2 regions of the Marinomonas sp. ef1 genome follow, and region 2 is predicted to be linked to the other one. Evidence: riboswitches for the same ligand, from Rfam matches in the RefSeq annotation. Region 2 holds a riboswitch; the other holds the start of a gene.

Region 1 (16,534 bases), on a different contig from region 2:
TTCGCCCATTCCGGTTTTGCAGTTGATTCTTTCTGGTAGTACCGAAGACGATTGGCAAGCGCAAACCCAAGGCTTACGCAGCCGTGATGTAGCCATGCAAATCGTTTTGCCGGAAATGGATGGACGCATTATTACTCGTGCTGTCAGTTTTAAAGCTTTAAGTCATTACAACGATATCGCCCAAGTAGATTTAGTGCGTTACGAATTGCATGAAGAGCGTGCGCGTTTTGTCGCTCAACTTGCCAAGCGTTTTGCGAATTTAGCCAGCAAACCAAACCACGAAAAGCGCATCGCTTTTGTTTTAGCCAATTACCCAACCAAAGACGGTCGTATTGGCAATGGTGTGGGTTTGGATACGCCCGCCTCGACGGTGAATTTATTAAAAGCGCTAGAGAGTGCAGGTTATCCGATTGAGAATATTCCCGATCATGGTAATGCCTTGATCGAAGAATTACTTGGTGCGGTTACCAACAATCCTAACACCTTACATGAACGTGGTTGCTGGCAAAGCCTCGCCTTAGAAGACTACTTAAAGTACTTTTATCTGCTGCCGTTGGAATGCCAAAACGCAGTTTGGGATCGTTGGGGGCCACCAGAAGACGACCACAAATGCCGTGAGCAAAACGGCCAGCGTCGCATCATGTTGGCTGGGATTCGCTTAGGTGAAACCTTTGTCGGCATTCAGCCAGCTCGTGGTTTTAATTTAGATCTCGCCGCGAACTATCATGACCCTGATTTGATTCCGCCTCATAGCTATTTGGCTTTTTACTTTTGGTTGCGTCATGTCTATCAAGTGGATGCTTTTGTACATGTGGGTAAGCACGGTAACCTCGAATGGTTGCCGGGCAAAGGAATTGCCTTGTCGGCGTCTTGTTGGCCAGATATTGCTCTAGGTCCGATGCCGCATTTTTACCCTTTTATCGTCAATGATCCGGGCGAGGGCGCGCAAGCCAAGCGCAGGACTCAAGCAGTGATTATCGATCACCTTATGCCGCCCATGACCCGTGCCGAAACCTATGGCGACATGGCCGAGCTCGAAAACTTAGTAGACGAATATTACCAAGCCATGGGCATGGACGTGCGCCGAGAAACCTGGCTGCGCGAGCAAATTCTCAAAAAAGTTCAAGAGTCCCATTTGTTAGAAGAGCTTACCGGCGTTGAATCTGGTAATGACGATGCTGTGCTGGAAGGGCTAGATACGTATTTATGTGAGATAAAAGAAGCACAAATTCGTCATGGTTTGCATCGTCTAGGAGAATTGCCCGAAGACGATAAGCTCGCTGATACACTGGTGGCTTTGTTACGTTTACCGCGCGGTAGCGAGATAACCAGCCAAGGGATACTTCATGGGTTAGTCAATGATTTTTCATTGAAACAAGACGATTTTGATCCGATGAAAAGTGAGCGTACGCCTTGGCTTGGCAATAAGCCCGTGCTTCTACAATCTATTAGTGAATTAGATTGGCGAACCCATGCGGACACCAAAGAACGCTTAGAGTTATTAGCCAAGTCGCTGGTGAAAAGTCATTTGATTGGTGACGATTCAACAGATGAGTTAGCAACAAAGTTACCTCAAACAGCCGCGATACTGGCTCACAGTAAAAAGCGTTTGTTAGTCGCTTTACAGCAAAGCGCGCATGATGAAATCCAAGCGTTAATAACTGGTTTGGCGGGTGGCTTTATTCCCCCTGGCCCAAGTGGCGCGCCGACACGTGGCCGACTCGATACCTTGCCAACAGGTCGCAACTTTTTCTCTGTCGATAATCGCGCTATACCTTCTCCTGCGGCCTGGGCGATTGGTCAGATGTCGGCTGAAGCGCTGATTCAACGACACTTACAAGAACATGGCGATTACCCGAAAGATCTAGGTTTGTCCGTCTGGGGAACCGCTACCATGCGAACCGGCGGCGATGATATTGCCCAGGCTTTTGCGTTGATGGGGGTTCGTCCAATTTGGGCACCGGGATCAAATCGTGTGACCGATTTTGAAATTCTTTCCTGCATGCAATTAGGTCGTCCAAGGGTGGATGTGACTTTGCGTGTTTCAGGCTTTTTTCGAGATGCTTTTGCCAATGTAATGCGGCTCTATGATGCGGCCGTGCAAGCCATTGCGGCATATCAAGAGCCGGGGAATGGCAACGTGATTCGCGCCAATGTGGAAGCGCGAAAAAGCAAATTACTTGCTCAAGGCATGAATGAAACTGAGGCGAATCGCCAAGCGACTTACCGTGTATTCGGTAGCAAGCCGGGGGCTTATGGCGCGGGCTTGCAAGGTCTTATTGATGAGCGTTGTTGGGACACCAAGGCTGATCTTGCCGAAGCGTATGTAAACTGGGGCAGTTATGCTTATGGCTCTTATATCGATGACGCTGATGGTCATCATAACAAGGGGAGTGGCGAAGGCGTCGAAGCCAAAGATGCGTTTATTGAGCGTTTGTCTCAACTGGATGCGGTGGTGCAAAACCAAGATAACCGCGAGCACGATATTCTCGATTCAGACGATTATTATCAATTCCAAGGCGGCATGACCAATGCGGTCACTGAGTTTAGTGGTCAAGCGCCGAGCGTTTATCATAGTGATCACTCTAACCCGAGCTCGCCAAAAATTAGGACCTTAAAAGAAGAGTTGAATCGTGTGGTGCGCTCACGAGTGCTGAATCCTAAATGGATCGAAGCTATGCAAACCCATGGCTACAAAGGCGCGTTTGAAATGACCGCCACCGTGGATTATTTATTTGCTTACGATGCGACCACCGATCTGGTGGCCGATTATCAATACGAGCAAGTTACCGATCGATTGTTGCTTGATCCAGAAAACCAAGCCTTTATGCGTGATAATAATCCCCATGCGCTAGAAGAAATGGGTGAGCGCTTATTAGAAGCCATACAGCGTGGCATGTGGCAAAATGCCGATGAGCACCGTGAAAAAATTCAATCCTTGTTGCTTGATTTAGATCAGCAACAAGAACAACGTCAGTGATCTTGGGCAGAAGATCTATTGTAACCTTGCTGGTCGAGTCTACACTCACTACCAGCTGAGATGATTAAAGTAGAGAGAAATGATGAGTAATAAAGAACAGGCCAAAAAGGGCATTATGATTTGTGGTCACGGCAGTCGTGATAAAGACGCTGAGCGTGAATTTGGCCTAGTGGCGAAAGGACTTAAAGCGCGTTATCCAGACCTTCCTGTGGAATACGGCTTTTTAGAGTTTTCTGCACCGAATATTCATATGGGATTAGACAGCTTAGTGAGTCAAGGTGTAGAAGAAATCTACGCTGTGCCAGGTATGCTGTTCGCTGCTACCCATGCGAAAAACGATATTCCTTCTGTGTTGACGACGTATGAAGAAAAACACCCAGGTTTAAAAATCACTTATGGGCGTGAATTAGGCCTACAAGATGACATGATCGAAGCGTTCCAAGCGCGTATTTATGAATCCCTTGGTCTTGATCCAGAAAACCCACCAGAAACTCTTTATGACACCCTTTTGGTGGTAGTTGGTCGTGGTACATCGGATACCTCTGCCAATGCCGAAGCGGCTAAGTTGACGCGTATAGTTAACGAAAACATGGGCTTTGGATGGGCGGATACTGTCTATTCTGGTGTGACTTACCCTTCTGTTGGTGTGGGCCTTGAAAAGCTAATGAAACTTGGCTTTAAGCGTATTGTTGTCGCACCATATTTCTTGTTCACTGGTCGTTTGATCAAACGTATCCAAGGTTATGTGGACAAGGTGGCTCAAGAAAATCCAGAAGTAACTTTCGTTCAAACACCTTATTTGAATGATCATCCTCGTGTAATTGATGCCTTCCAAAACCGTGTTGAAGAGATTATGCAGGGAGAATTACAAACGGGTGAAGAAACTCTAATGAACTCCTTCAAACGACGTCTTGCAGCGGGCGAAGTAGATGTTCATCATCACCACGCAGAATTTGTTGATCCGCAAGACGATACACAAGGCTTATCGGAGTTTGATACCAAACACTTTACCAATTTGGTCCAAGCTTTAGATCATTCAGAAAAGCGTCACTCTGTTGTTCTTAAGCATCACGATCACTCCCATTCTCAAGGGAATGGTCATTCACACGATCACTCTCATGGACACAGCCATTCGCACGATCATTCACATGGTCATAGCCATTCTCATGGACACTCACATGGCGTGTACAAACACATTGGTCATCCAATGGGTCCACGTACCATGATTGGCGAGGGGATCTGCTGCTGCTTTATGAGTCAGTTTACCGACGAAATTCTGGCAGAAGAGAAAGATAAAATCGAAGGTGACTGCACGAAAACGGCATTTGCTCATAGGTAGATAATATTTTCTAGCCAAAAAAAACCAGAGTGCATGCTCTGGTTTTTTTATGTTTTATAAAACGGGTTACTGAGCCGTTGCACTTTCTGTTTGTACTGTTTCTGTCTTAACCTCTGCTGGAGCTTTTGTCTCTACTTTCGCTTCTTCTGCTTTTAGGTTTTCTTGTTCTGCTGTTGCTTGTTTCGCTTTAGCTACCTTTTCTAACGCCGCTTTCTCTGCTGCTATTTTTTCTGATGATAGGTCCGCTAATGATTTTTTTGCATCAGCTAAGTTAGCGTTTAGGGTGTTAATTTTTTCTTTTAGAAGTTCGACGTAGGATTTTTGATCTTTCAGTTCTTTGCGTAGTTGCTGCTGTGCTTGAATAGACGCTTCTTGATCTTTTAGATTGGACTCGATGAATGCTACTAATACTTTTCCTTGGTCTTCGAAAGCTAAATCCCGACGATCTTCAGCATTAAGAGCATTGCTGATTTCAAGCAGTATGTTTTCGTAGATGATGGCATAGTCTTCATAATCTTTTTGTTGCAGTGCTTTAAGCTGTTTAACGGTTAGTGCTATTTGTTCAGCTCTGTTAATTGAAAACATTGCTGCTTCAGCTTGCAATTTGATTTTATCGATGGATCTTGGTTCTGCTGCAATAAATGCGGTTGCTGCCGTTAGTGATGCAGAAGCTTGAGATAAAGATTTTGGGGCATGTTGAGCTGTTCCCGCTTTGACGAGTCTGTCTAGTTCTTTTTTAGCGTCGGTAAGATAGATAGCTGTGACTGTTTTTATTTCTAGTGCTTGTTGTTTGGCTACTAACGTCGGTTGGGCGCTAATTGCAGCTTCAACTTTATCGTTTGAGACTTGGTCTACCAGTTTTTTAAGATCATTTTCTAGCTCTTTAACTGTGCTTGGGAAGTATTTTTGAGCATCAATTTTTTTAAGTTGTGTACGATATTCAAATGCTTCTGCTAACACCGATAGCGCTGCAGCTTTAATGTTAACTGCTTTTGTCATGTGTTCATTGAATTTGCTGATACCTTCTTCTGCAGCAGCAATGTTGGTTGTCGAACTAAAAAAGCCTGTGCTGCTATTTGCTTCTGAAGGATTAAATTCAAATTTTGCGTAGTACACTTTCGCTTCAGCTAATGCTTTGTTTGCATCTGTTACTTCTTCTGTAGCAAACCAATCTAGTTCTTCTTCTATGCCTTGCGCCATTTTCTTATTGGCAGCATCAATAGTTTGCTTGAGGTTGTTTATTTGAGTAATTGTCTCTGATTGTTTTGCATCGGCAGCTAGGTTTGAGGCAGAGTCTGGATTGGACGCACAACCAGCAAGAGTTAGTGTAATTACAGCGGTTAGTGCTGCAAATTTTAGTTCCTTTTTCATAACGATGTTCCTTGGCTAGATTCTAAAGAGGGGGATCGAGAGCGTTAAGATATTGTAAGGATTTTATTTTAATTGTGTAAGTCTTGAGGGCTGGTATTTATTTTAATCAGGGTGCTTTTATTGAATGGGCTTTCTTAGATAAAAAATAACCCCGCAAATGCGAGGTTATTTCGAGTGATGGATCGCTAATCTTAATTAGCTATTAAAGTGTAAAAGGGCGGTCGCCGTTTTCGTCTTTAATACGAGTTGGAAGCCCCATCTCATTTAGCAAACCCAAGAAAGGTTTAGGATCAAGTTGCTCTACGTTGCGCATTTCCTTTGCATCCCAAGTACCATTGGCAACTAAAATTGCAGCAGCAACAGGAGGTACACCAGCAGTATAAGAAATTCCTTGGCTACCTACTTCGTTATAAGCTTCTTTATGGTCAGCTACGTTATAGATGAATACTTCTTTGTCTTTGCCGTCTTTTTTGCCTTTTACCACATCACCAATGCAAGTCTTACCTGTATAAGCAGGTGCAAGAGAAGATGGATCAGGAAGTACTGCTTTTACAACTTTAAGTGGAATAACTTCTAAGCCTTCGGCTGTCTTAACTGGCTGCTCAGATAGCAAGCCTAGATTTTTAAGAACGGTGAAGACGTTGATGTAATGCTCGCCAAATCCCATCCAAAAACGTACGTTTGGAACGTTTAGGTTTTGAGAAAGTGAATGCACTTCATCATGGCCTGTCATGTAAGTCGTTTGTGAGCCAACCACTGGAAGGTCATCTGTACGGCTAACTTCAAACATTTTGTTTTCTTGCCATGCGCTGTCTTGCCAAGAGTAAACACGTCCGGTGAATTCACGGAAGTTGATCTCAGGATCAAAGTTAGTGGCGAAGTATTTGCCATGGCTACCAGCGTTCACGTCGATGATGTCGATGGAGTCAACGGAGTCTAAATAGTCGTTATAAGCAAGCGCTGCATACGCGTTTACGACACCTGGATCAAAGCCCACACCTAGAATGGCGGTGATGCCTTTTTCTTTACAGGCATCGCGACGTTTCCACTCGTAGTTGGCGTACCAAGGTGGTGTTTCACAAATTTTGCTTGGATCTTCGTGGATGGCTGTATCTAAATAAGCCGCACCTGTTTCCATGCAAGCTTCAAGTACAGACATATTAACGAAAGCTGAACCTACGTTAATGACGATTTGTGATTCGGTTTCTTGAATCAATTTAATCGTTGCTGGCACGTCAAGAGCGTCTAGGGCGAATGCTTGAATGCGGCCCTCTACCTTCATGCTGCCTTTGTCGAGGACACTGGATACAATATCGTCGCATTTCGTAACGCTGCGCGAAGCAATTGCGATATTGCCCAGTGTGTCATTGTGTTGGGCGCATTTATGTGCCACAACACGTGCCACGCCTCCGCCGCCAATAATGAGTACATTTTTTTTCATGGTAGTGCTTACTCCAAAATATTAACCGAAGCAGAATTAAGACAGATTCTGCTCAAAATCGTTGTAACCGAATTCCCTTACAAGCTCGATGCTGCCATCCAATTGGCGTATGGCAATAGACGGCATTTTGACACCGTTAAACCAGTTCTTTTTAACCATGGTGTAACCAGCTGCGTCTTGGAAAGACAGGCGATCACCCACTTGTAGTGCTTTATCAAATTTAAATTCGCCGAAAATATCGCCTGCTAAACAGGATTTTCCGCAAATCATGTATTCATGTTCGCCATCACAAGGAGCCATCTTAGCGTTTTCACGGTAGATTAGTAGGTCCAGCATGTGAGCTTCAATAGAGCTATCAACAACGGCTAAGTTTTTGCCATTAAATAGTGTGTCTAATACTGTGACTTCTAGAGTGGTGCTTTTTGTAATGCTGGCCTCACCAGGTTCTAGGTAGACCTGAATGTCGTATTTTTGGGCAAAAACTTTTAGGCGTTGGCAGAACTTATCAATTGGGTAACCTTCTCCAGTAAAGTGAATGCCGCCACCAAGGCTGACCCATTTTACTTGTTGGATCAAATGGCCAAAACGTTCTTCGATAAGATTTAGCATCTCATCAAAGCGTTCAAAACTGTTGTTCTCACAGTTATTGTGGAACATAAAGCCAGATATATCGTTAATTACAGTTGCGATTTTTTCTGGATCCCACTCTCCAAGACGGCTAAAAGGTCGTGCTGGATCGGCAATCAAAAATTCAGAGGTGCTTACTTGAGGGTTAACACGCAAACCACGGGTCTTGTCTTTACTAGCTTCTTTAAAACGATTGAATTGACCAATGGAGTTGAAAATGATTTTGTCAGAGTGATCTAGTACTTCTGCGATTTCATCGTCGGAATAGGCCACGCTATAAGCATGCGTTTCGCCTTGAAACTTGGTTTTCCCTAATTTGACTTCGTATAGAGAAGAAGATGTGGTGCCATCCATGTAGTCTTGCATTAGGTCAAATACAGACCAAGTTGCAAAGCATTTTAGAGCTAACAGAGACTTGGCTCCAGACTGCTGGCGCACATAAGCGATCTTCTCTAAGTTCTTCAGAAGCGCTGCTTTATCAATAAGGTAATAAGGTGTCTTGATCATGGCAACCTGCCCGTTAGTCAAAACGGTGTATTCTAGTGCAAAAGAGGGGGCTTTTTCTAGCTCAATAAAGGTATTTTACAGGGCTTTTTATGACATTTTGACGACTTTTACTAGGATTTGTCCTATGCCCATCTTTCTGTTGCTCATATTTCACTATAGAAGATGAACCGATCGGTCATTTTTCCTTAGTATTGGAGATAAACTAGTTGGATTTTTAAGACATTTAATCATTCATGGGATGACCGTAATGAATAATAGGCCTCTTGAGTATTTCCCTCTATAATCCTGCGCTATAAATTATAGTCCAGAGGATCGGATCTTTTAGGATTGCGAGTATTGTATTGCAGTAATCGCGTATAGACAGTTGAAAGATTTTTAAAGTGTAGAAGGAACATCTTAGTATGTTGATTTTAGTGATGGGGTTGGTAATTTTCTTTTTTGTGCATTCGGTTCGTTTAGTCGCACCGAATTGGCGTGAAAAAAGTATGGCAATACATGGTGAAATGCGTTGGAAGATGCGCTTTGGTATGATCACCTTGATTGCCGTTGGCCTGATTGTTATGGGGTATTCTCAAGCGCGCCTTGAACCTGTTTGGTTGTGGTTTCCTCCAGTATGGACGAGGCACTTGGCAGGCCTATTAGTATTGGTTGCTCTTTTCTTTGTCGGTTCTGCTTTAGTGCCGAACACGACGATGAAAAAGAAAGTGGGTTACCCAATGATTATCGCTATTAAAATCTGGGCATTTGCTCATTTAATCAGCAACGGAAGCTTGGCTGATGTAATACTCTTCGGAAGCTTCTTGGTTTGGTCTATTGTCAGCTTTGCTGTTTATCGCCGTCGTGATAGAAAGGCAGGTGTAATACGTGATCAAGAAGCTGGTGTTCAGTTTGATTTAGCGGCTTTCACTTTTGCTATGGTGACTTGGTTTGCTATTGCTTTTTACCTACATCAGGCAATCATCGGCGTTTCACCTCTGGTCTAATGCCTTGTTAAAGAGAGCTGAAAGTTAAAGAACAAAAAATGCCCTATTCAGGTAAACCTGAATAGGGCATTTTTATTGGCATCAGTCTCTTACGTTCTGAAGTGATTGATGTTTTTGGTTAGGTCATCGGCAAGAGATTTAAGCTCTTCGGCACGAGCGGCACTTTCAACCGCAAGCGTTACTAGCTCTTTAGAGCCTCGCTGAATATCAGTCGTGTTTTGATTTACCTCTTCGGTCACACTGGTTTGCTCTTCAGTTGCCGTCGCAATCTGTGCCGCGCGATCATTGATTGTTGCAACCGATTGTTGGATTTTGTCTAGGCTGTCTTTTGCCTGATTGACGTCTTCAACGCTATTGTTTGCTCTAGTATGACTTAATTGAATTTTGCCTACTGCGTCTTTAGTGATTTTTTGCAAAGACTCAATCATTTTTTGAATTTCTTCAATTGAACTATAAGTACGTTGTGAAAGTACTCTTACTTCGTCAGCAACCACCGCAAAGCCTCGGCCTTGTTCACCTGCCCGTGCAGCTTCGATTGCAGCGTTTAATGCTAATAAATTAGTTTGTTCTGCGATTCCCGAAATCGTCGTTAAGATGGTATTGATGCCATCAGCATTTTTGCTTAGATCGTTAATAACATTGGCAACCTCTTGAATATCAGTAGCTAGTGTTCTGATACTTTCTTGGCTTTTAAGTACTTGAGTTTGACCTATATTACCTGCAGCTACTGTCTCATCAGCATTTATTGCAGTATTGGTTGCGTTGTTAGCGATTTCTTGTGTTGCTTGTGACATTTGATGAATAGCAGTAGCGACCATAGAAATATTATGCTGCTGCTCTTCTAGTTTTAGCGAACTATTTTGTGAAGAGTCGTGAGCAATACTGGCTTGGTTTGCCAATTCATGACCAATTTTTTTAAGATGAGAGACCGTTCCGTGTAGTAGTACGACGAACTTGTTAAAATTGTCGACCAAAACGGCTATTTCATCTTTAGAGCTTGCAGTTAATCGTTGTGTTAAGTCGCCTTCACCTTGGGCGATTTGCGCCATACTGTCAGACACCCGGCGCAAGTCTTTCAGTAAAAATCGGGTAACTTGAACTGCTATCAATACAGCAATCGAGAGCAAAATAAACACAGCAATAATAATATTAGTACCTAAGCTAACAAGGGGGGCATTTAGAACATTTTTGTCCATCATCAACCCTAAAGCCCAAGGGCTGCCTTTTATGTTGCTGGCATACATATCTATATCTTTGCCGTCTAATTTAAGCTCGGTAAAAATGGCTTGATTACGAACTTTTTTGAAAAAATCGCTGGTTAATACTGGAGACAAATCCATAGCATCTTTCAATATGTGGTTTGTGTTTGGGTGAGCGATGATTTTGCCATTTCCATCGAATAACACGCTATAACCATTACCTGCGACTTTCATCGCTAAAATACTATCTAAGACGCTGTCTAAAAAGACTAGACCACCGATAGCGCCAACAAACTTGCCATTAATCGTAATAGGTTCGACAAACGTCATGGAGAGTTGTTTGGTAGCCGCTGATATGTAAGGCGCTGTTACATAAGCACTGTTTTTAGCTTTGGCATCCATGTACCAGCTACGATTGCGAGGATCGTAATCTGCGCTATTTAGAGATGGATCATGGCGATACATGTCTCCATTTTCTAGACCCAAAAATGTCATGCCAAACCCTAAGCTAGCTTGGGCTTGTTGTAAGATATTCTGGATATCTTTTTCATTTAGGTTAGGGCTTTCTTGTAAAGAAGTTTCTATCTTTTGTTTGATGGCTTGCATGGTGCCGATACGATCCCCAGACCAGCTATTTATATAAGTCGAAATAGCATTTGCTTGAGAGCCGGCTTCTGATTTTATACGGGCATCGCTATCTGATTTTAAGGCGTAAAGAGAAACGCCACCAACCCCGATAGCGATGATAATGGCCACAATTATGGACTGGAGGGTAATTTTAGTTTGTAACGAAAAGAGCATCCTTTTTCTCCTATGAAATATATTAGGTACACTAACTATCTTGTGTGCCGTATTTAAGTAAATTTAAAAGAATGAGCATTCTCTATTATTTAGAATAGGCTTGCTATGGGGATATAGTGACTTGATAGTTTTGATACTTTTGAATCTTTCTGTTATCGTCCGCGACCCTTTTCTATTAGCGATAACAGGTAAATATTAGATGATTTGTGGATTTGATTACGGAACATCAAATTGTGCATTAGGTATTGTGCAAGATTCGGCTGTGCGTTTGGTCGCTTTAGAAGGAGAACATGCTTTTTTACCGTCTACTTTATACGCTTTAGATCGAGACTTGATTACCGAAGCGGTCGGAAGAGGCCTTCAAGATATTCATTCAAGACAAGCCTTCGCAGAATTGCGTATGAATGCTTTAACACGGGCCAAGCGTGCGCGTTATGAAGAAGATATTGCAGATGAAGACCAAACGTTATTTTTTGGGCGCGCTGCGTTTGACGAATACTTTCAATGGCCTGAAGAAGGCTACTTCGTAAAATCGCCTAAGTCATTTCTAGGTGGCGCTGGACTGCGTTCCGAACATATTCATTTCTTTGAAGACGTTGTGACTGTGATGATGCAGAACATCAAACAGCGCGCCGAAAAAAGCTTGGGTGCAGAAATTACTCATACCGTCATTGGTCGTCCTGTCAATTTTCAAGGTCTTGATGCAGAAGTCAGTAACCGTCAAGCGCTTGAGATCCTTACGACAGCAGGTAAACGTGCAGGTTTTAAAGAAATTGAGTTTCTGTATGAACCTATTGCTGCTGGTTTGGATTTTGAAGTGAAACTGGCTGAGAATAAAACCGTATTGGTTGTGGATATTGGTGGTGGTACCACCGACTGCGCGATGGTTCGTATGGGGCCTGACTACCTCAAAAAAGAAGACCGTCGTAGTGATTTTCTAGCTCACACTGGTGAACGAATTGGTGGTAATGATTTAGACATACAGATTGCAGGCAAACACTTTATGCCGTTATTTGGTATGGGTTCGCTACTTAAGACGGGGTTGCCAATGCCGACTCAACTGTATTGGAATGCAGTCACAACGAATGATGTGTCTGCCATCGCGACCTTTAATAGTATGGAAACAAAGAATCAAATAAATCAGCTACGTTTAGATGCTGCACAGCCAAAGTTGATTGAGCGCTTCTTGCGCATGCGAGAAGAAAAACATAACTATCATATCGTGCGTAGTGCAGAAGAGGCGAAAATAGCCTTATCTGATGCTCAGAGTTATCTTGCTTCATTGGATTATATTGAATCGGAGTTAACTGCTACTGTTACTCGTGAGGAACTGACGAAGTCAATTGCTTCACCTTTAGAAAAAATGCTGAACTTGATGACTGCTGCGATAGAGCAGGCAGGTGAGAAACCAGATTTGATCTATATGACAGGTGGTTCGGCAAAATCCCCGGTGATTCGTGAGGCTATTCAACAACGTATTGGTGATATTCCTGTTTTGGATGGCGACCACTTTGGCAGTGTGGCGGCAGGCTTAACGGTATGGTCTGAGCGTATCTTTAGATAAAGGTGGTTTTTTATCTTTTCAAACACTTTGATTTGATAAAAAGTTTGGTTTTTTATCCTGGGGATCTATCGAATTGATGTCGCTAGTAACTTTAGTTTTTCCATTATTGAGCAAAGATAATGCTGATATAATGTTTATCTACTAAACATTATTCACGGGGTATGCACTTGTTTAACGCTTTATTAATTCAAATAAGAGATCTTTTTGCGTGGAGTGATGTTAAGCGTCCCTGGCACCTGGCGGTCCTTGCTGCAGTCTGTGTTGGTATTCCTGCCTTGATTGGCGCGGCGACAGACCAATTCGCAGTGGCGACATTGTCTAGCTTAGGGGCAATGGTCATTTTGTATTTGCCTAAAACGCGTACTGCACATCGAATGGTGACGCTAGCCATGTGCTCATTTGGCTTTATGGTGTGTTTTACCATTGGTTCTCTGTCCAGTTTTAACTCTTACGTTGCAGCTTTTGCTCTTGGGGCGCTGTCCTTTGGCGCTATTGTTATTACTCGATATTATCGCTTACCGCCTCCAGGTAGCTTTTTCTTTATTCTCGTTTCCGCGTTGGCGATTTATTTACCTTTTGATTTAGGTAAATGGTCATCGAATATCGGCATGGTTGCTTTGGGTGGGATGCTATCTTGTGGTCTGGCGTTTATTTATAGCTTAATGACAGGCGCAAATGATTTACCAGCAACAAAAATTGAAACAGACACTCAGGTGAATGCGATTATTTTAGAAGGCGCATTAGTGGCTTTCTTTATATCTTTCTCTTATTTATTGGCTGTGTTACTGGCTTTACCTAACGCACTTTGGGTACCTATTTCATGTGCGGCTATTTTACAAGGTGCCACTTATCGAATGATCTGGCACCGAAATGTTCATCGCATTGTTGGTACCGCAATTGGTATGGGTGTCGCTTGGTGTTTGTTTTCTTTGCAGCCGAATTATTGGGTTTTAGCGTTAAGCATGATCTTCTTTCAATTTGTCGTGGAATTATTGATCGTCAAAAACTACGGCGCAGCGGTGATTTTTATTACTCCGTTAACGGTCATTATGGCGGAGTTTACTAGCGCTAATATGAGTACTGCCGTTTTACTAGAGCATCGATTGGTCGATATTTCTATTGGTAGTGCTATTGGAATTATTGGCGGAACTATCTTTCATCGAACATCTTTGCTGAAGAATATTGAGTCGCGTATGAATACTCGCAGTTCTTTATCTGGACGTAAACCTTCTTAAAACTTTTTCAGACTAACAAACCTAGATGAATGCCTTTCTTCTTTGTATGAAGGGTGTTCGTTAAGCGTTCAGTATTTCCATCGCTTTAGTTGCTTAAATTTAAGTTAAACCGTACGCTTCGAATCTCTGGTAATCGGTTATTAATCTTGCATTAAAATAATGAATACCAGTTCTTGTGAAGGTGCCCTAACGGGTGAAACGGGAAACAGGTGCGCTCTTTGTTAAGCAATCCCTGTACTGCCCCCGCAACGGTAAATAAGTGATGTATTTTTCTTGCTCCCACTGTCCATTGATAGAAATATCTTTGAATGGGAAGGGACGAGAGTTTTAGAAATACATATCTGCAAAACACTTATCAGTCCGGAGACCGGCCTTCATTAATTAGGACTTTTCTTGTCGGCAAGCTTTGTCATGCGAAAGTCCGCTAATTTGAATCATACGGGTGAGTATGAAGCATATTTTGGAGGCACATAGTGCATATTGAACCTGGCGTCGTTGACGGCGCAAAAATCGTTTTGAGTTACGCTACGGCGTTGGCCGCTTTTGGATTTTCTGCTAAAGCTTCTATCGACATGATAAAAAAAGACGGCTTTATGTCTTTAATCGGTCGTAGTACTTTGACCACACTTTTTGTTTTTGCCTTTTTTGAACTCTTGCCTCATCACGCCGTCGGAGTGTCTGAAGTGCATCTCATATTAGGTTCAACGCTGTTTCTAATCTTTGGCCCAGCCGCAGCTTCTGTTGGCTTGATATTAGGTTTGCTAACGCAAGGAGTCTTCTTTGCTCAGTTTGACCTGCCTCAATATGGCATGAACGTGACCACCTTATTGTTACCTCTGTTTGCCATGTCTGCTGTTGCCCGTCGTACGATTGCTGAGAATACGGCTTATGTCGATATTAGCTACAAGCAAGCATTGAAACTGTCCCTAACTTACCAAGGCGGTATTGTCGCTTGGGTGGCTTTTTGGGCGTTTTATGGACAAGGTTTCGGTGCCGAGAACGTAGCGGCTGTCGCGACGTTCGGTATGGCTTACCTTAGTGTTGTACTGATCGAGCCGATTCTAGATCTTGCCGTATTGGCTGGGGCGAAAAGCTTACATCGCTTTAAGAACTCGTCTTTGTTTGAAACGCGTTTGTTTAACTAAGTAGAAAGCACAGTTCCAAATGCCCGCTCTGTTTACCTATAGTAGAAACAGAGCGGGCATTTTTTTATTGTCGGCGTTTATATCGACCATGCTCGTTAACAAATTCCAAAAAAGCTCGGTTGGCTTTCGATAAGTAACTGTCTTTGCGCCAAGCAATACCAAGATCTAGCCAGATTGGTGGATCAAAAGAACGAGTGATGAGGTCATCGTCTTCTTCAATAACCATGGCGAGTAAAGTAGAGATGCCAAAGCCTTGCTGAGTGATGGATTTGATCAATGGAATCAAATTGGTTTCAAAACCAATTTTGGGCGTTTTTTTACAGGCTTTAGCCAGCTTATCGACGATACGGCGATGAAAGTAACCTTCTTTAAACATGACAAGCTCTTCATCGAAAAATGCCTCTGGTGAGATTTTTTCTAGTTGGCTGAAAGGGTGATCAGTTGCTATTGTGACGAGCATTTCTTCTCGGATCAGCGCTTGAGTTTCCAAACCATCGGGGAGCGTTTCAGCAACGATAACACTAAGATCTAATTCGCCATTTTCGAGCATTTTTTGCAGCTGCCAGGTTCCGCCTTCGATCACTTTGAGCGTAATAGTGGGGTACTTATGACGAAATGCCATCAGAATGGGTGGAAAGTAATAGGAGCCCAGCATACTAGGAATTCCCACTCGTACTTCGCCTTGGCTCAAACCTTTTAGCTCGCTCATTTCTAATAAGGCATCATCGGTAGCTTGAATGATTTTTTCTGCATGTATCAGCAGCTTTTTGCCTTCGTCAGTTAGACCAATATTTCGATCTGCCCGATGGATTAAGGTTAGGCCCAAATCCGCTTCTAGTTTTTTGATTGCCATACTAACAGCGGGTTGAGCAACGCCAAGCTGCTGGGCTGCTTTGGTAAAGCTTTCTGTTTTTGCGATGGCAATGAAATAACGTAGCGGCTTAATGTCCATCAATAACCCTTATGGATTGGATAAAATGAATATATTTTATTGATAAAATGGCGAGGCGTATAGTATCGCAATAATATTTGTTTGATTTGTTTTTGATGTCTGTGGAGTTTTGCTGTGATAGAAGTAGGTAGTTCGGTATTTTGGCGAGGAACCTTGGCTCTAGTCATTGGCTCTTTTATGATTTTTGCCAATGTGTACGTGACGCAGCCTTTGTTACCCATGATCGCTAACGAGTTTTCTATTAGTCCACTGCAAGCTAGCGGTAGCTTTACTATTACAACTCTTACGTTGGGCATATCCTTGCTTTTCTACGGTCCAATTTCAGATGCCTTAGGTCGCAAAGGGATTATGGTGATGACCATGGTTGGTATTACTTTAACCACCTTTTGT
Region 2 (16,534 bases):
ATCTGCCAATGGGTTACGAAGGAGGATCTGCATCAAAGCTCCCGCCACGGCCAACAAACCGCCCGTAGCAAACGCCGCCATAACACGAGGCAAACGCAGCTCTAATACGAGAGTTTGATTAAGACCCGAGCCTTGCCCAAGCAAAGCCTGCCAAACCGCATAAGGCGATAAGTTGACGCTGCCTTGGGTCATCGCAAACACGACACTAAGCATCGACACACACATTAATACCCCAAGTGGCAATATCAACGCGCGTCGGTTTGTCGGGTGACGAGTCTTAACGTCGAGCACGGGCAATATCCAGTTTTTCACAGAGTATTTGTGCACCTTCTAATAATCGCGGCGTTGGACGCTGAATCAACGATGGCGGCACAAAAAACAGATTATCTTTTTGCGTAGCTAACAAATCGGCAAACGCTCGCCATTTTTCGAGCCAGTTGGCGTTTCGTTCTCCCATACCTCCAGCAATGATGGCTTCAGGATTTTTCAGTAATACCGCCTCTTGGCTCAGGCGAGGAATCAAACGCGGCGAATCCGCAAACACATTATCGCCGCCACATAAGTCGACCACCTTGCTAATATAATGGCTGCCATTCATCGTCATTAGCGGTTCATCCCAAACTTGATAAAAGGTTTTGACCCGAGGGGCCTGTTTATAGCGTTCGTGCAAAACATCAATGCCAGTACGAAAGCGCTTTGCTTCTTCCTTGGCTCGTTGTGAGGTGCCAGCTAGTGCGCCCAAGTTGTCGATATTACGAGCAATGTCTTCGAACTCATGGGGCTCTACGTAATATACAGGTAGCCCCAAGCGTTCTAGTGTTTCGATTTGCTCGGTTGGATTACCGGTTCCCCAAGCCAGTATTAAATCGGGCTGTAGGCTGATCAAACGCTCTAAATCTAAGCGCGTATGACTGCCCACTGAAGTAACGCTTTTTGCAGCTTCTGGGTAATCACTATAAGACACCACCGCAACCACATTATCCCCCGCGCCAGCAGCATAAATCAGCTCGGTGGCGCCAGGTGATAGCGCCGCGATGCGCATTGCCGCATGATCAATACAGACATCTCGCCCGCGATCATCCACCACACAGATAGGATCAGCCAACGCGTTGGACACGAATGCCCAACCACTGAGCAATAAAGCCGATATTGACAACAAACTACGCATCGGGTTAGCCATTAAAATGCCGAATAGTTAAGGGTTAAGAACACGCCACGACCCGGACTAAAGTAGCCTTTGGCCGTTTGGTACTCTTTATCAAGGGCGTTTTTGACACTAAGTTCAGCGTTCCAATCAGCGGCAAAGTCATAACTAGCGCGCAAATTCATCGTCACATAGCCTGCCAACGTTTCAGAGCTGCCCAATGTTGTAGCTCGACCATCCGCTCCGATTAATGTCACACCAACCCGTCCTTTTTCAAATAGGCGATCTGCACTTAAACGGGCACTACGTTTTGCACGTTTAGGCAACTGAAAACCCGTATCGTCGTCTTTTGCGTCTAGCCACGTTAATGCCGCGTTTAACTGCCATTGCTCTAATGTTAGGCCTGAAGACAGCTCAACACCTTGGACTTTAGAATCCACATTGTAAGCCGCCCAAGACCCTGTGTAATTAGACCAGATAACCATATCGCCATAGGAGGCATCAAACACCGAAGCATCCCAGTACATATTGTCATAATCGGCACGAACGCCCAGTTCAACAGTTTTAGATTTCGTCGCTTTAAGTGTTGGGTCACCACTGCTTGGATAGTATAAATCGTTAAACGTTGGCGCTTCGAAAGCGGTTCCGTAGCTTGCACGTAGGGTATGTATGCCATCAAGCTTGTAACCAACAGCCACACCGCCTGTCGTCGAATCACCATAAGCACTGTTATGATCTTGACGAATATTAAGTTGCAAATTGGTTGCCCCAAAATCAAACTGAGACTGGGCAAACACCGCATTATTACTGCGATCAGGTGCTTGGTAGCTGGTGACGTCGACCTTGTCTTCAGAGGTTTCAGCTCCCAACACAAACTCATGTTCACCTGCCGAAATAGTGTTGCTCCAACGAGCAGTTTGAGTTTTAGTGTTGTACTTATCCTCTGAAGAAATGGTTTTGCTGTCGTTGCGAGTCTGAGACAATTTCAGCTCTGTATCCCAATTTTCCGTTACTGGAAGGCTGACGCTCAACCCGATCACCTGCACCTGGTAATCATTTTCGTCACCGACATAGTGATTTCGCCCTTCACTATTCATAATCAAACCACTGATGCGCGCACCACTGCTAAAATCATGTCCAACATTGAGCAATACATTTTCGTTGCGGTAGCCCTGAGCTCCCTCACCTTCTTTAACAATATCACCGTCGGTTTCAAACTTGCCTGCTGACAAAAGGTATTGCGTGTTATCGCTGGAACCAGACACAGTCGCATCGATAGTTTTTGTATTAAACGAGCCACCACCTACAGATACATTCATGTGCGAATCATCATCGGCCTCTGGCAAAAACGCTTGAATCACGCCGCCTACCGCATCGGCGCCATACAAGGTAGCTTTAGGACCTCGAACGATCTCTAGACGATCAATTAAAGATGCCGGAATATTTTCAAATGGCGCGCCACCTGATGTCGCAGAATATAAGGGAATACCATCGAGCAAAAATTTAGTAGATTCTGCACTCGCACCGCGCATATAAACACTAGTGGTCTTTCCGTAACCGCCATTCGAGCTGATATCTACACCCGGCTGCGCCGCTAGTAGCTCGCTTATTTCTTGCGCTTGCTGAGCTTTGATTTCTTCACGATTGATGACCGTAACAGATGACAGCGAATCCGCCACACTGACCGAAGTAGATGTTGCCGTAACCACCAAAGGCGATAAGGTCAACGATGAATCTGCTGTTGTCTCTGCGTGAGCCGAAACGGCGGACACAACACTAAGCGCCACGAGGGTTCTCGTGAACGCTGGGGAAATACATTGAGTTTTCATAATAAAGTCTACTGTTGCACTGAGCACGCCCGCACAGTGGTGACATTTGGTTCCAACTTACGCAGAACCCCCAGTTACAGGCAGGTCTCCGGACTCAAAAGTTGCGAATGCAGGCTTTGCCGCCTTCCCATGGTGAACCACAGTGGCTTGTTGGCAAAGTTTGACTTTTTTACCGTTGCGGGGGCAGCGTCAGAGTTGCACTGACTTCCCTATTATTGCTGACATCACGCCAGCAACCTGTAACGGCGCGTACTCTAACATAAGGCTCCATCAGGGTCAGATGAAAAAACTACCGTCTAAACTCGGTTTCCTTCATTTTGAATGATTAATGTTGCCAAAATCATTCCATATCCAGCTTATTGATCACCGCAAGCACATCATTTTTTAAGGGTTCTACTCTTCTTTAAGTGCTAGAATTCGCCAGATTATGATTAGGTTTTACTTTAAAGGCAGGCTATGACCGTTCTTCTGATGACCCCACCCATGACGCAACTGAATACGCCGTATCCAGCGACAGCGTATCTGACTGGCTTTTTGCGCTCTCGGGGCTATGAGGCGGTGCAGCGAGATCCGGCCATTGAGCTGTTCCTTGAGATGATGACGGCGCCCGCATTGGATATTATCCGTCAGCATGTGGAAGAGAACTTTGAGTCATTTGAAGACGACGAATTGCCCGATGCCATTTTTACCTTTCTGGCCGAGTTTGATCGTTATCGCCTTTGTGTCGAGCCTGCGATTCGTTTTTTGCAGGGCAAAGATTCAAGCCTTGCGCTGCGTATTATTTCCCGTCGTTTCTTGCCAGAAGGCCCAGCCTTCGATGCCATCGCTCAGATGGAAGAAGTTTCCGGCGATATACTCAAAACCGCCTTTGGTAATCTTGGCGTACAGGACAAAGCCAAGTATCTCGCGACATTGTTTATCAATGATTTGTCCGCGGTGATTACTCAAGGCGTTGACCCGTATTTTGAAGTGAGCCGTTATGGCGAGCGTTTGGCGGCGGCCAACCCAAGCTTTGATGATCTATACAATACACTGATGGGCGAACCGAGTTTTAGCTCTGAGATTCTAGAGCAGTTGGTCGAGCAATATCTCGAAGAAGCTCTACCCAGCGTCGTGGCGTTAACCGTGCCTTTCCCCGGTAATATGTTGGGGGCTCTGCGTATTGCGCAAACCTGTAAAGCCATCAATCCTGATCTACCCGTGGTATTGGGCGGTGGTTTTATTAATACCGAGCTGCGTGCGCTAAAAGATCCTCGTGTGTTTGAGTTTGTCGATTTTATCTGTCTAGATGATGGCGAACGTCCTTTTATGACCTTGCTGGAATTCTTTGACGGCAAGCGCGAAATAGATGAGTTAGTACGTACTTACTTCCTCGCAGAAGACGAGAATGGCGAATCATACGTTCACTATAATGAAAACGCGGAGCTGCACGATATTCCCCAAACCGATGTCGGCACGCCAATTTACGATGGTTTGCCATTAACCGAATACTTATCCTTGTGTGAAATGCTCAACCCCATGCATCGCATCTGGAGCGATGGCCGCTGGAACAAGCTGACCATTGCTCATGGTTGTTACTGGCGCAAGTGTAGCTTTTGCGATGTGACACTGGATTACATTGATCGCTATGATGCGGCTGGCGCTGATATTTTGGTGGATCGTATCGAAGAGTTGATCGAAGAGACAGGACAGACTGGTTTCCACTTTGTCGATGAAGCCGCGCCACCAAAAGCCTTGTTTGCGCTAGCAAGGCGTTTAATCGAAAGGGGCGTGGTGATCAGTTGGTGGGGCAATATTCGTTTTGAAAAAACTTTTACACCAGAGCGCTGTCAGTTATTGGCGGATTCCGGTTGTATCGCCGTCAGCGGCGGCCTTGAAGTAGCGTCCGACCGATTACTAAAACTGATGAAAAAAGGCGTCAGCGTCGAGCAAGTGGCCCGAGTGACCAAAGCCTTCAGTGATGCGGATATTCTGGTTCATTCCTATCTGATGTATGGCTTCCCAACACAAACCGAGCAAGAAACCATTGATGCCCTAGAAATGGTGCGTCAGATGATGGCTCAAGAATGTTTCCAATCGGCCTTCTGGCACAGATTCGCAGCCACTGCACACAGCCCGATTGGTATTAATCCGGAAGAATACGGCATCACTCTCGCGAAACGCCCCGATATTTTGTTCGCAGAAAACGACGTGGATTTCACTGATCCAACCGGCACAGATCATGACATGCTGGGTGACGGACTGCGTAAAGCGCTCTACAACTACATGCACGGCATCGGTTTTGATCAACCAATGGATTTTTGGTTTGATAAACCAGTTAAACGTACCTTGGTGAAAAAAGATCTGATTTCCAAAGCCTTGAACGATCTAATTGTTAGTAGTTAAACATAGCCTCTAAAACACCCAGAGCCAGATAGATACTTTATGTATCTGGCTCGGTACGTTTCCCTTCCTATATACCTCCAGAACAATGCTAAATCCCCACAAAATCATATGAAACGCCTGTTTTCATTACGTTAAGCACCTTAACGTCCAACAAAAAATTACGCACCTAAACCAATTGCCTGTAAGAGTTTTTGCATTTTTTGTCTACTCTATTACTAACACAAAGAGACAGGACAAGAGTCATGAAAGGCGCCGTTTTTACTCACTTTCAAGAAATGATCGAAGACCAATTTGGTATGGAATGTTGGGAAACGTTACTGGAAAAATGTGATTTGCCCAGTGGCGGTATTTATACCAGTGCAAACAATTACGACGACCAAGAGATTTTATCCCTTGTTGTTGCTTTGTCAGAATACAGCTCGGTCCCGGTTCCAGATCTAGTTGAGGCATTTGGCCGTTATCTATACAAGGGCTTAGCACACAGCTTGCCTCCTGCAATGATGAATTTTCCTGATCTTTGGTCGCTGCTTGGCGCTGTGGATTCAGTGATTCATGTGGAAGTTCATAAGCTGTATCCAGATGCGTTAACACCGAAAATTCTTGTTACTGAAAAACATGAAAACGGCGTCACTCTTTATTATCAATCACCTCGTAAAATGTGTTTATTGGCCATAGGTCTTGTACATCAAGCCGCTGAAAGCTTTGGTACTCCCGTTATCATTAAACATACTTGCTGTATGAATGAAGGGGCAGATCATTGCTCTTTACTCGTAGAGCGGATCTAGATCCGGAGATACCTATGGAATACGAAGCGGCTTTTCAGCGAGAACGTAAAGCACGTAAACAAGCAGAATCTATACTTGAGCAAAAAAGCAGAGAGCTTCATTTTGCTAATCTCGCGTTGAAAGAAAGTGTCAATTCTCTTCACTCAGCGGTGCAGGAAAATAAGTTTCTTAACCACATCGGTCGTTATGGTTTGGAAAGGCTACGCCTTCGTGATTTTCTACCCAAGATTGTCAACGATATGATGCGTTTAAGTAACATTTCCTTTGCGACGTTTGCGCACTTTCCCTTTGATAATAATCAATCTGATTTTCACTCTCCGCTACTTAAAAACCCTGATCAACATGAAGGGCAGCCATTAGAAATAGAAAGTGATGAAGTGGGAAATATCATTGCTGAGATAGAGCCGCTCATTCGTGAAAGAAAAGCAACACATCTACAAATAATAGACTTAGTTATCGACGAGAAAAACATTGATACCGTCATAGCTCTGCCAATCATTAGCCTAGATCATCTTTGCGGCATCGTTTTTTTGTTTAGCCAAGGGCTGACAGACAAACAAACCCAAGTTTTCAATGTATTTGAAACAGGCTTCAAACAGCTCGCGATCATTCTGGAACACAGATATCAGGAAGATAAATTGTTAACGAGTTATGAGGAAATCACCAGTGCCAATGAAGCCTTAAAAGAAACACAACAGAAACTTGTTCAGTCCGAAAAGATGGCGACTGTAGGCCAGTTATCAGCAGGGATTGCTCACGAAATAAATAATCCAATGGGCTTTATCAAAAGTAATATAAGTTCTTTGGGCGGCTATATTGCTGACTTTATCGAGTATGTCGAAACGTCTAAAACCCTGACAGATGAATCGATCAAGTCCACTGATGAAAACATAAAAAATGCGGCAAAAGCACTCGATAAGGCATGGAACGATGTCGATATGAATTTCTTAATAGAAGATACACAAAACCTATTAAATGAGTCACAACAGGGCGTAAAACGAATTATCGATATCGTTGGCGGCTTAAAACGCTTCTCTCGTCAGTCGGATCATCAAAAAGAATTCTGCCACCTCAATCAAATTATCGATGAAGCATTAAAACTTGCCAGTAATGAACTAAAGTTTAAGGGTGTAGTGAAAAAGCAAATTGAAGAAGTGCAGCCGATCTTGGGAAATAGCGGTGAGCTTTTGCAGGTGTTTTTGAATTTATTTGTCAACGCTTCCCATGCTATGAATGAGCACGGGGAACTAACCATACATCTCGCCGAAAGCGCTGACGGTGCAAGAATTAAAGTATCAGATAACGGTAGCGGTATTGATAAACAGAATTTGAAATCTATCTTTAATCCATTTTTTACCACCAAAGAAGTTGGTGTCGGTACAGGGTTAGGGCTATCGATTTCCTATGGCATAATTGAAGACCACCAAGGCACGATTGATGTAACAAGTGAACTGGGCAAAGGCACGGAGTTTAGTATTTGGCTACCTTATGAAGGCGCCCGCTCAACCAGATCAATGGAGGGTATAAAATGAGCAACGATGCATCAAATCTAGACGCGATGGAAACCCGTCCTAGCTTATTATTAGTTGATGACGAAAAGAACGTATTGTCTTCTTTAAAACGCTTATTTCGTAAGGCTAACTGTGATGTATTTATTGCTAATAGCGGCCAAGAAGGTCTTGAGGTTTTAAAAGAGCAAGCCATTGATGTGATTGTTTCAGATGCTCGTATGCCAGAGATGACAGGACCTGAATTTTTGGCCATTGCAGCAGAAAAACATCCAAATACAATACGGATCTTATTAACTGGCTATGCGGATATGGAAGCCATTTCCGATGCGATAAATTTAGGTAGAATTTCTCATTATGTTGAAAAACCATGGGACGATGAAAAGCTACAAACGCTGGTCCACGATGCTTTTGTCACCATAAACCTAAAGAAAAGAAATGAGCACTTACAGTCTTTGGTTACTTCGCAGAACGAAAAACTCACCGCAATGAATGAAACATTAGAAGCAACAGTAAAAGAACGTACGCAAAAAATCATTGAGATCAATGCAGCATTACAAGAAAACTATAAAAATACGGTCGATTTATTTGCCAATCTTTTAGACATGCGTACGCCAAGATCGAGCGTGGATGTACCCGATATAATCAGCTTAGTAACCGACATGGCAGAGTTATTAAACTTACCCCAAAGAGAGCTAATTCATCTTACCAGAGCGGCAAAAATGCGCTATATGAGCCAAATGAGCTTCGCTGATGAATTGCTTTTTACCCCTTATGTTTTGTTATCAGAAGAACAAAAACACGAGTACAAACAGTATCCATTGAAAGGAGCGACATTACTGAAAAATATTCGCCCATTAGTTCCGGTCGCAGACATTATTCTTCATCATAAGGAGTACCTAAACGGTGAAGGCTACCCAAGAGGAGAGAAAGAGGCGTCCATTCCAAAGTCGGCGCAAATATTAACCGTCGCCAATGACTATGTTGAGCTAATCACAGGGCGCATGTGGGAAACCACATTGTCACACCAAGATGCTATGGACTATTTGATTTCAAAATCAGGCACTTATTACTCCACCAGTGCCGTTGAAGCACTAAAGTCTTGTTTATCTACACAGAAAATCGAACACTCTATCGATGATCATTGTGTTGCTTCTCAGCAGCTTACGGCAGGGATGATACTATCTCGAGACTTAAGAAATCATCACGGTGATTTTTTACTTGCCAAAGGTGTAGAGCTCGCCGACAGTGCAATAATGCTACTGATTGAATTGGAGAAAAGTTCGAAAAAAGAGTTTAACCTTTTTGTCGATATTCCAGCCGGTTTGGAAGTATCCAAAAGTCTCTTAAAAGAAATACAAAAATGAAGCTTTAATAAATATATTAGGATTATTTTACAGCATTCTCACAATCCTCTTCCTTTATTTTAAAAGGTGGTGTGTTACTCTGTCTAGACTATGGCTGGACTCTAGGAGAGCTGTATTGTTTAAACCAAACTACTATTTATTGGTCACCGCTGTCTTTGTTTTGTTGGTTATTATGACCAACAATGTCTACTTTCAGCTAGCTTGGGCATGGTTGGCAAAAGCTCGAAGCAATACTCGATACGATGCAAATTAATGTTCTGTTCGCGCCGAAAATTCAGGAAATATCCACGACTATACTGAAACAACGTATGCATCAAAGACGATTAAATTAGAGCATTAAAGTCAGATCACAATCTAATACATCTAGCTCAGCATTCTTACCGTCTTCTGGAATATGCAAACAGTCATCGACATTAGCTCAAAGTATTATTAACCATCACGTGAAATGTGTTAATTGAGTACCGGCCTGATACAGACTAGTCATTGGAACAACTAGAACGAACTGCATTAGATGCATTATATTCCTGATTAGAAACAAAAAGGCTTCTGAATCATCAAAAGCCTTTTTTCTAGTGTGAATATTAAAAATCACCTTAGTAAGCGGACTTTAATAAAAGAACAACCTCTAAGATATAAAACCCATATACATATCCCTTGTCAGAATCATGACTCCTACCAGTATAAAGTCAGCAATTAAGAAAGGTATAATCCCATAAAATATTTGTTCTAATCGAACAATATCCCGTGCCACAGAATGTATTACAAACACATTTAATCCGACTGGGGGGGTAATCATTCCCATCTCAAGGAGCTTAGCAACCAGAAGACCAAACCAGATGACATCAACACCGTAAGTAGCCATCAATGGAAGAAACAGCGGCAAGGTTAATAACATCGCGCCAACTGGTTCCAAGAACATTCCTAGCGCTAAATACACAAAGGATATGAGCAATAAAACAGCTACAACCCCCAAGTCTAAACTTTCAATTCCACTACCAATAAAATGAGATAACCCACTAAGAGAAACGAGTCGTGTAAATAAGTTAGCACCAATGGCAATGATGAAAAGCGAACCACTTGCTAACAGCGTATCAATACAGCTCTCACCCACTCCTCGCATGGACAGAGATCTATTCCCAAACCCAATCAGAAGAGAAATCACAGCGCCCACCGCGCCGGCTTCGGTTGCCGTAAATATGCCAGAAAAAAGGCCACCAAAAACTATCATCACCATCAGAAGAACAGGCCACACCTCTTTAAGTGCAGCCATTCTTTCTTCAAAGCTTACCTGTTTTGTACGAGGCATTGATTTAGGCGCTAGAAAATAGACCACCAAGACGACAAGAATATAGAGAAAAAGAGAGACTAGTCCTATTATCAGTCCACCAAGAAAGAGTTTAGTAATCGAAACTTGAGCTTGAATTCCATATAAAATCAAAATCAAGCTAGGTGGAATTAAAGCACCAATAGTACCACCTGCAGCAACAGAGCCTGTGGCAAGACGAATATCATAGCCCGTTTTATGCATTTCTGGGACAGCAATACGGCCAATAGCGGCGGAACACGCAATGGATGATCCGGTTACAGCAGCAAAGCCGCCCGCGCCAGCAAGTGAAGAAATTGCTAAACCACCTGGCAACCAACTAAGCCAAGCACGCGCCGCATTAAATAACCCTTTCGTCAGTCCAGCATGATAAGAAACATATCCCATAAGTAGGAACATTGGAACAGAACTCAAGGTCCAGTTTGCAGCAAAACTATAAGGTGCAGTAGAAAGCATACTAAATGCTGCACGTTCACCAATAATGGCGTAGATACCAACAAAAGAAACTGCAATTAGTGTCACGCCTATTGGTACTCGTAAGAGAATCAAGCCAAAAACAGCGCTTAATGACACTACACCAATCGTAATAGGTTCCATTTATGCGACCTCCTGATTAAATCGGCCAGTAACCACTTGCACTATTCGCATAGCTAAAACAAGCACCATTAACCCGTAACATATTGGCAGTATCCAATACCCAGGCCAGACATAAAAAATAGCGGTTCCGGCCTCAATATACGCCTTGATTTCCGTTTGGTGATAGGCTTCTAAGATAGTCCCCCAAGTCAAGGCGGCATAAACAAGAAGTGATAGGGCAAAACCTAAAAAATTAATAAAAGGCTGGCTTGAACTAGGTAATCTATCGGTAAGAATGGATGCTTCTATATGTCTGCGTTTCACCTCTGCATAAGCAATGGGTAAAAAGCTGATGACTAAAATAAGGTATCTGGACACTATTTCGATAGTGGCTGGAAAGCCACCATCAAACAGGTTTCTCATTACAACATCAGCAACAATGACGGCAGGCATAACACCGAGAGTTAAAATCCCGATGCCCATAGTCATTCGTCTTAAAATGAGCTCAAAACTAGGCATTTTAATGTGATCCGTAAGTTTTCATATCAACTTTGCTCCAGATTTCCTTATAACGGAGTTCTGCAAGCTCATCTGACGTTGTTACATTTGCAACAAGGCCTTCCCATTTTTTCAGCAATGCCTTGTAGCTATCCACTTTGGCGGCTGCATTTGTAACACCTTTTTTAGTAAGCGCTTCCGTCACACCTGCCATATATTCGTCCCGAATGTTGTTGCCTCTTTTGACAAATTCTTTATCAGGTTGAATAAATTCGATGCCTTTCTCTTTCGCTATTTTTTCTGCTTCTGCTGCAGTATCGCGCCATGAATAAATTGCAATAGTTTGTGCGTACTGAGCAGCACGAGCCATAGATGAGCGATCTTCCAAGCTCATTTTATCCCACACTCTTTGACTGAGATTCGTCATCGCTGCGGCATTAAAGACCCCTTTATCGATCAAGGTCACGTACTTTACAGCGTCATAAAGCTGTATGTTTTTTAAATCAGGTATAGAGCTATAAGTAGCATCAGCAACACCAGAACTTAGGGCTTCAAAGATTTCACTGGCAGGGAAGTAAACCGGTAAAGCGCCCATTTTTTCTATAATATAAGAATATGTGGCACCTCCAGTTCGAACACGCAAACCTTTCAAATCACTCAGACTTTCTATTCTTTTTGTCGACAATAGTTGATAGGCAGTTGTTGCATCGGAGCCTAAATAGACTTGACCATTTTTAGAAAATTCTTTGATACATTCCGGGCAAGTTGCAATGTATTCTGAAACAGCAGAGGCGATTGCTCTATTGTCTGTACCTAACATAGAGAGGTCACCCACAATGCCACTCTCAACATAATCAGCCGAAAAATAAGGGAACATTACCGGTCCCATATCAGTGATACCTTCACGCAAGGCTGAGTTCATTTCATTCGGCCCAACAAGACCAGATGGCGTGTCATAACCTGTCCAACGACCATCCGTGAGCTCCTTTAATTTTTTGAATAATGCAGGGTAACCAGCTTGTGCCATTACATGTTTAGGCCCAAAAGCACTGGTTGCTCTAATCGTATCTGCTTGGGCATAATTTATTACACCAAAGGCTAATATAGCTGCAGTCATCACTATTTTTTTCATTAATAACTCCTAATCTTTTATTTTTTTTATATTTAAAGTTAATAAACATCATTTAGTAAAAATTTCAGAAAACATATAAAGAAGTCGTCAAATTAATATTAATTAAAAAAATTAGTATTAAAAAATTACAAAATATAAGTTCTAAAAATTAACCTCATGGGCACCTTTAAGTTGTAAACGCTCTCGTACTTCATCCGGTGTTGCGATCGTATAATCTAAGCTTTCTAGAATGCCTCTAATTTTCAAAACCTGCTCTGCATTTGACGTCGCCAGTTTCTTTGGACCAATGGTTAAACTGTCTTCTAGACCAACACGAACGTTTCCGCCCAGTAGAGCATTATGAGTGCACATCGGCATCTGATGACGCCCAGCAGCTAAGATTGACCATTCAAAATCGTTACCAAAAAGGCGCTGAGCGGTACGAAGCATTAAGAGTAAATTGTCAGCCTCTGCACCGGTTCCACCCAGAATACCTAACGCAAACTGAAGGAAAAGCTTGCCGTCATATAGACCTCGGTCCAGAACATTTGCTAGGTTGTAGATATGAGATAAATCATAAATTTCGAATTCAAACCGTGAGCCATGTCCTTTGCCCATGCGATTTAAAATAGCTTCAATATTTTCAAATGAATTCTCGAATAATGTGCGTTTACTGGCTTCAAGAAAGGGTTTTTCCCAGTCGTATTTAAACGTTTTGATTTTCTCTGCAGCAGGGAATAAACCACCATTAATGGATCCCATATTCAACGAAGTCATCTCTGGGCTTGCTCGTTCTGGGCCGGCTAAGCGCTCGTCTATGCTCATACCTGGTGCACCACCAGTGGTCAAGTTCAGTACGGCATTAGTTTGCTGCTTAATACGAGGAAGAAAATCCATAAAAATATCGGGGTTAGCAGTAGGACGTCCATCTTTAGGATCACGGGCATGTAGGTGTAAAATAGAGGCTCCAGCCTCTGCCGCCGCTATCGATTCCGAAACAATTTCATCAGGCGTAATAGGTAAGTAAGGGGACATAGACGGAGTATGAAGTGAGCCTGTAATGGCACATGTCACAATAACGCTTTTATTTTTATTCATTAAACATCTCCAATAAATAATATTTCAGATTGCTATGAAATATTAAAAAGTACTCTTAAATAATTATTTTTATACTATCTACTTTTTCATAATGGCTTATTCATATATAAAATATTAGAGAAGCTATAAATCAACCGTCCAGAACGCCTGACTTCAGTAAATTATCAGCCGCTTTTTGCAGGTGGTTACTCATAATTTCACAAGCTTCTTTTTCATTTCGATTTAAAACAGCTTGCATAAGTCCTTGATGATCTTCATTAACATCAAGGTAAACTTCTTCCTTTACCCTATGTAGGCTCAAATAACGTTCGGCCTGCGCAAAAAGCTGTTCTCTAAAACGCAGCCACCAACGATTACCACAGGCAGATACCAACGAGTCATGATATTCAGAGTGGGCTTCTAGCCATTCAACAGGCAAGAAATCGTTTCCAACCGGTGTACGTAAAAGCTTGTGATGACTAGACAAGATTGACGCTTCCCAATCTAAATCTCCGGCCTTAATCGCTTCTCTGAGGCAATAAGACTCAATCTCAATACGAACTTCTGTCAGTTCAATCATTTCAACAGCGGATACTGGCGCAACAATAAAACCACGCTGCTCCTCAGCAACAACTAACCCATCTGAGACCAAACGAGATAAGGCCTCACGAACAGCACCCGGACTAACTTTCAAGGTTTCGCAAATCGGATCAATACGTAACCTATCTAGTGGCTGGTATTTGCCGTACATAACGTCCTTTCGTAACTGCTTATACGCTGTCATTGCCTTTGACTTAATTACACTCAAAACCTTACTACTCCTAAAAACCCTAATTGCATTCGATCCTAAAATATATTTTTTAATATGTAAAATATATTTTTATCACAAAATATATTTTATTTGTTAGTCTACACAAATATACACGATCTTAACGATGCTTTTTTGACCATCCTATAAACAGGATTTGAGCGAATTACTTACAGGAAAAATCATGGAAAACAAAAACCTACAGATTATTTTGCATTCTCGCCCAACTGCAGGAATCAGCGAGCTGAACTTTGCCCTTCAGAAATCTCAAATACCTTTCCCTCAAGCAGGCGAAGTCTTGCTTAAAACCCTATATCTATCCTTAGACCCGTATATGAGAGGACGCATGTACGACACACCTTCTTATGCCGCATCGGTAAAATTAGGCGCTGTTATGATTGGCGAAACGATTAGCGAGGTGATCCAAAGCAATAATGCAAATTTTTCTGTTGGTCAGCTCGTATCTTCTGCGCACGGTTGGCAGCAATATGCTATTTCAGACGGTAACAATTTAGTGAAATTGCCTGAATATGCAGTTTCTCCAAGTGCTTATCTTGGAGTATTGGGCTTAACTGGTTTAACTGGGTATGGCGCATTAATTCGCTATGGCCAACCTAAAGCAGGTGAAACGCTTGTTGTATCTGCTGCAAATGGCAGCGTTGGCTCAATAGTGGCGCAAACAGGACGAAACCTTGGCTGTAATGTTATAGGTATTACGGGTGGGCAAGAGAAGTGCAAGATATTGGAGACTGAACTCAGCATTAAAACACTTGATTATAAAGATGATAATTTTTCAGAAAATCTAAAAAAACTTACACCACAAGGAATTGATATTTTCTTTGATAACGTCGGTGGAGATATTGCGTTTGAAGCGTTAAATAATATGGCTATCCATGGTAGGTTTCTAGTTTGTGGGACAATATCTTTTGACCGTAACCTTCCTCAGGTTAAAAGCATAGATCGTTTTCCTAGTGCTTTTTCACAGGTACTGATTAAAAGACTAAAAGTACAAGGTTTCATATTTGATGAGTTAGTAGACATGAAAGATGACTATCATCAACAAGCAGTCACGTGGTTGCAAGACGGAAAGCTGACCTTTAGAGAACATATTGTTGAAGGTATTGAAAATGCACCTCAGGCTTTTATGAGTCTATTCAAGGGAAAAAATGTTGGTAAATTAATCATCAAAATATAACCATATAGAAAGGCCAACATTTTCGATTTTAAGATACCTTTACAACATCATCACTTCTCCCTGCCTTTATTTTAGAGGGTGGTGTGGTACTCTATTTAGACTATGGCTGGACTCTAGGAGAGTTGTATTGTTTAAACCAAACTACTATTTATTGGTCACCGCTGTCTTTGTTTTGTTGGTTATTATGACCAACAATGTCTACTTTCAGCTAGCTTGGGCATGGTTCGCCCTGTCTTTTTTCACTGTCAGCCTTGCCTACCTTCTTAACAAACCCACCATTTTTCGCAAACGCTCCGATGGCACAGTACCCGTGTATGTTCGTTGGGTCTTTATGCCATTTTTATGGAGCACACAACTTTATAACAGCTGGGCGAGAAGCACAGATTCTGTTCCTGCGTTACAAAAAATAGATGAAGGTTTATACCTTGCGAGACGTTTGTTTCCTTCTGATATTCACCAAATCAAAAGCGAGAACATCAGTGCAGTATTAGATGTAACGGCTGAATTCAGCTCTTTGAATTGGATGTTATACCAAGCCGATGTGGATTATTTAAACGTCCCTATTCTTGACCATTCTGTTCCCTCCGATACCCAAATACATCGTGCGCTAAACTGGATACATACGCATCGTAAAACGGGACGTTCCGTTGTCGTGCATTGTGCTTTGGGCCGTGGCCGCTCGGTATTTATGATGGCGGCGTATTTACTCAGCCAGAATCCAAAATCGTCACCCAGCGATATAATGGATAAAATACGTGAAATACGCCAAACAGCTCGTTTGAATAAGCGCCAGTTTAAGTATTTAAAACGTGCTTTGGATAATAAGCTGCTAGTGGTTCATAACTCGGCTTGGTTAATCGCCAACCCAGTGTCTGGTACGCGTCAATGGGAAGAACAACAAGACCTTATCTTGCGTTACTTATCTGC

The links. Region 2 has a riboswitch for cobalamin ahead of CCS02_RS13245 (TonB-dependent receptor domain-containing protein). Riboswitches for the same ligand answer to the same signal wherever they lie in the genome.
Region 1: linked by a shared signal. The riboswitch ahead of CCS02_RS00270 (energy-coupling factor ABC transporter permease) and the one ahead of CCS02_RS13245 (TonB-dependent receptor domain-containing protein) in region 2 are both predicted to bind cobalamin.

Annotation. Positions count from the first base shown of each region.
Region 1 covers NZ_NHTT01000001.1:44,063-60,596, forward strand. The annotation lists gene cobN (cobaltochelatase subunit CobN) at 1-2,980, shown strand, start outside; gene CCS02_RS00230 (sirohydrochlorin chelatase) at 3,063-4,319, shown strand; gene CCS02_RS00235 (hypothetical protein) at 4,386-5,690, opposite strand; gene CCS02_RS00240 (saccharopine dehydrogenase family protein) at 5,893-7,131, opposite strand; gene nspC (carboxynorspermidine decarboxylase) at 7,168-8,265, opposite strand; gene CCS02_RS00250 (NnrU family protein) at 8,667-9,248, shown strand; gene CCS02_RS00255 (methyl-accepting chemotaxis protein) at 9,338-11,248, opposite strand; gene yegD (molecular chaperone) at 11,448-12,812, shown strand; gene CCS02_RS00265 (FUSC family protein) at 12,980-14,047, shown strand; cobalamin riboswitch at 14,210-14,437, shown strand; gene CCS02_RS00270 (energy-coupling factor ABC transporter permease) at 14,521-15,192, shown strand; gene CCS02_RS00275 (LysR family transcriptional regulator) at 15,257-16,144, opposite strand; gene CCS02_RS00280 (MFS transporter) at 16,259-16,534, shown strand, end outside.
Region 2 covers NZ_NHTT01000008.1:172,803-189,336, reverse strand. The annotation lists gene CCS02_RS13255 (FecCD family ABC transporter permease) at 1-225, opposite strand, end outside; gene CCS02_RS13250 (cobalamin-binding protein) at 278-1,180, opposite strand; gene CCS02_RS13245 (TonB-dependent receptor domain-containing protein) at 1,180-2,973, opposite strand; cobalamin riboswitch at 3,036-3,229, opposite strand; gene CCS02_RS13240 (B12-binding domain-containing radical SAM protein) at 3,457-5,358, shown strand; gene CCS02_RS13235 (heme NO-binding domain-containing protein) at 5,601-6,143, shown strand; gene CCS02_RS13230 (sensor histidine kinase) at 6,158-7,675, shown strand; gene CCS02_RS13225 (HD domain-containing phosphohydrolase) at 7,672-9,018, shown strand; gene CCS02_RS22165 (hypothetical protein) at 9,134-9,271, shown strand; gene CCS02_RS13220 (TRAP transporter large permease) at 9,644-10,939, opposite strand; gene CCS02_RS13215 (TRAP transporter small permease) at 10,940-11,401, opposite strand; gene CCS02_RS13210 (C4-dicarboxylate TRAP transporter substrate-binding protein) at 11,439-12,548, opposite strand; gene CCS02_RS13205 (3-keto-5-aminohexanoate cleavage protein) at 12,690-13,625, opposite strand; gene CCS02_RS13200 (GntR family transcriptional regulator) at 13,756-14,412, opposite strand; gene CCS02_RS13195 (NADP-dependent oxidoreductase) at 14,597-15,607, shown strand; gene CCS02_RS13190 (diacylglycerol kinase family protein) at 15,735-16,534, shown strand, end outside.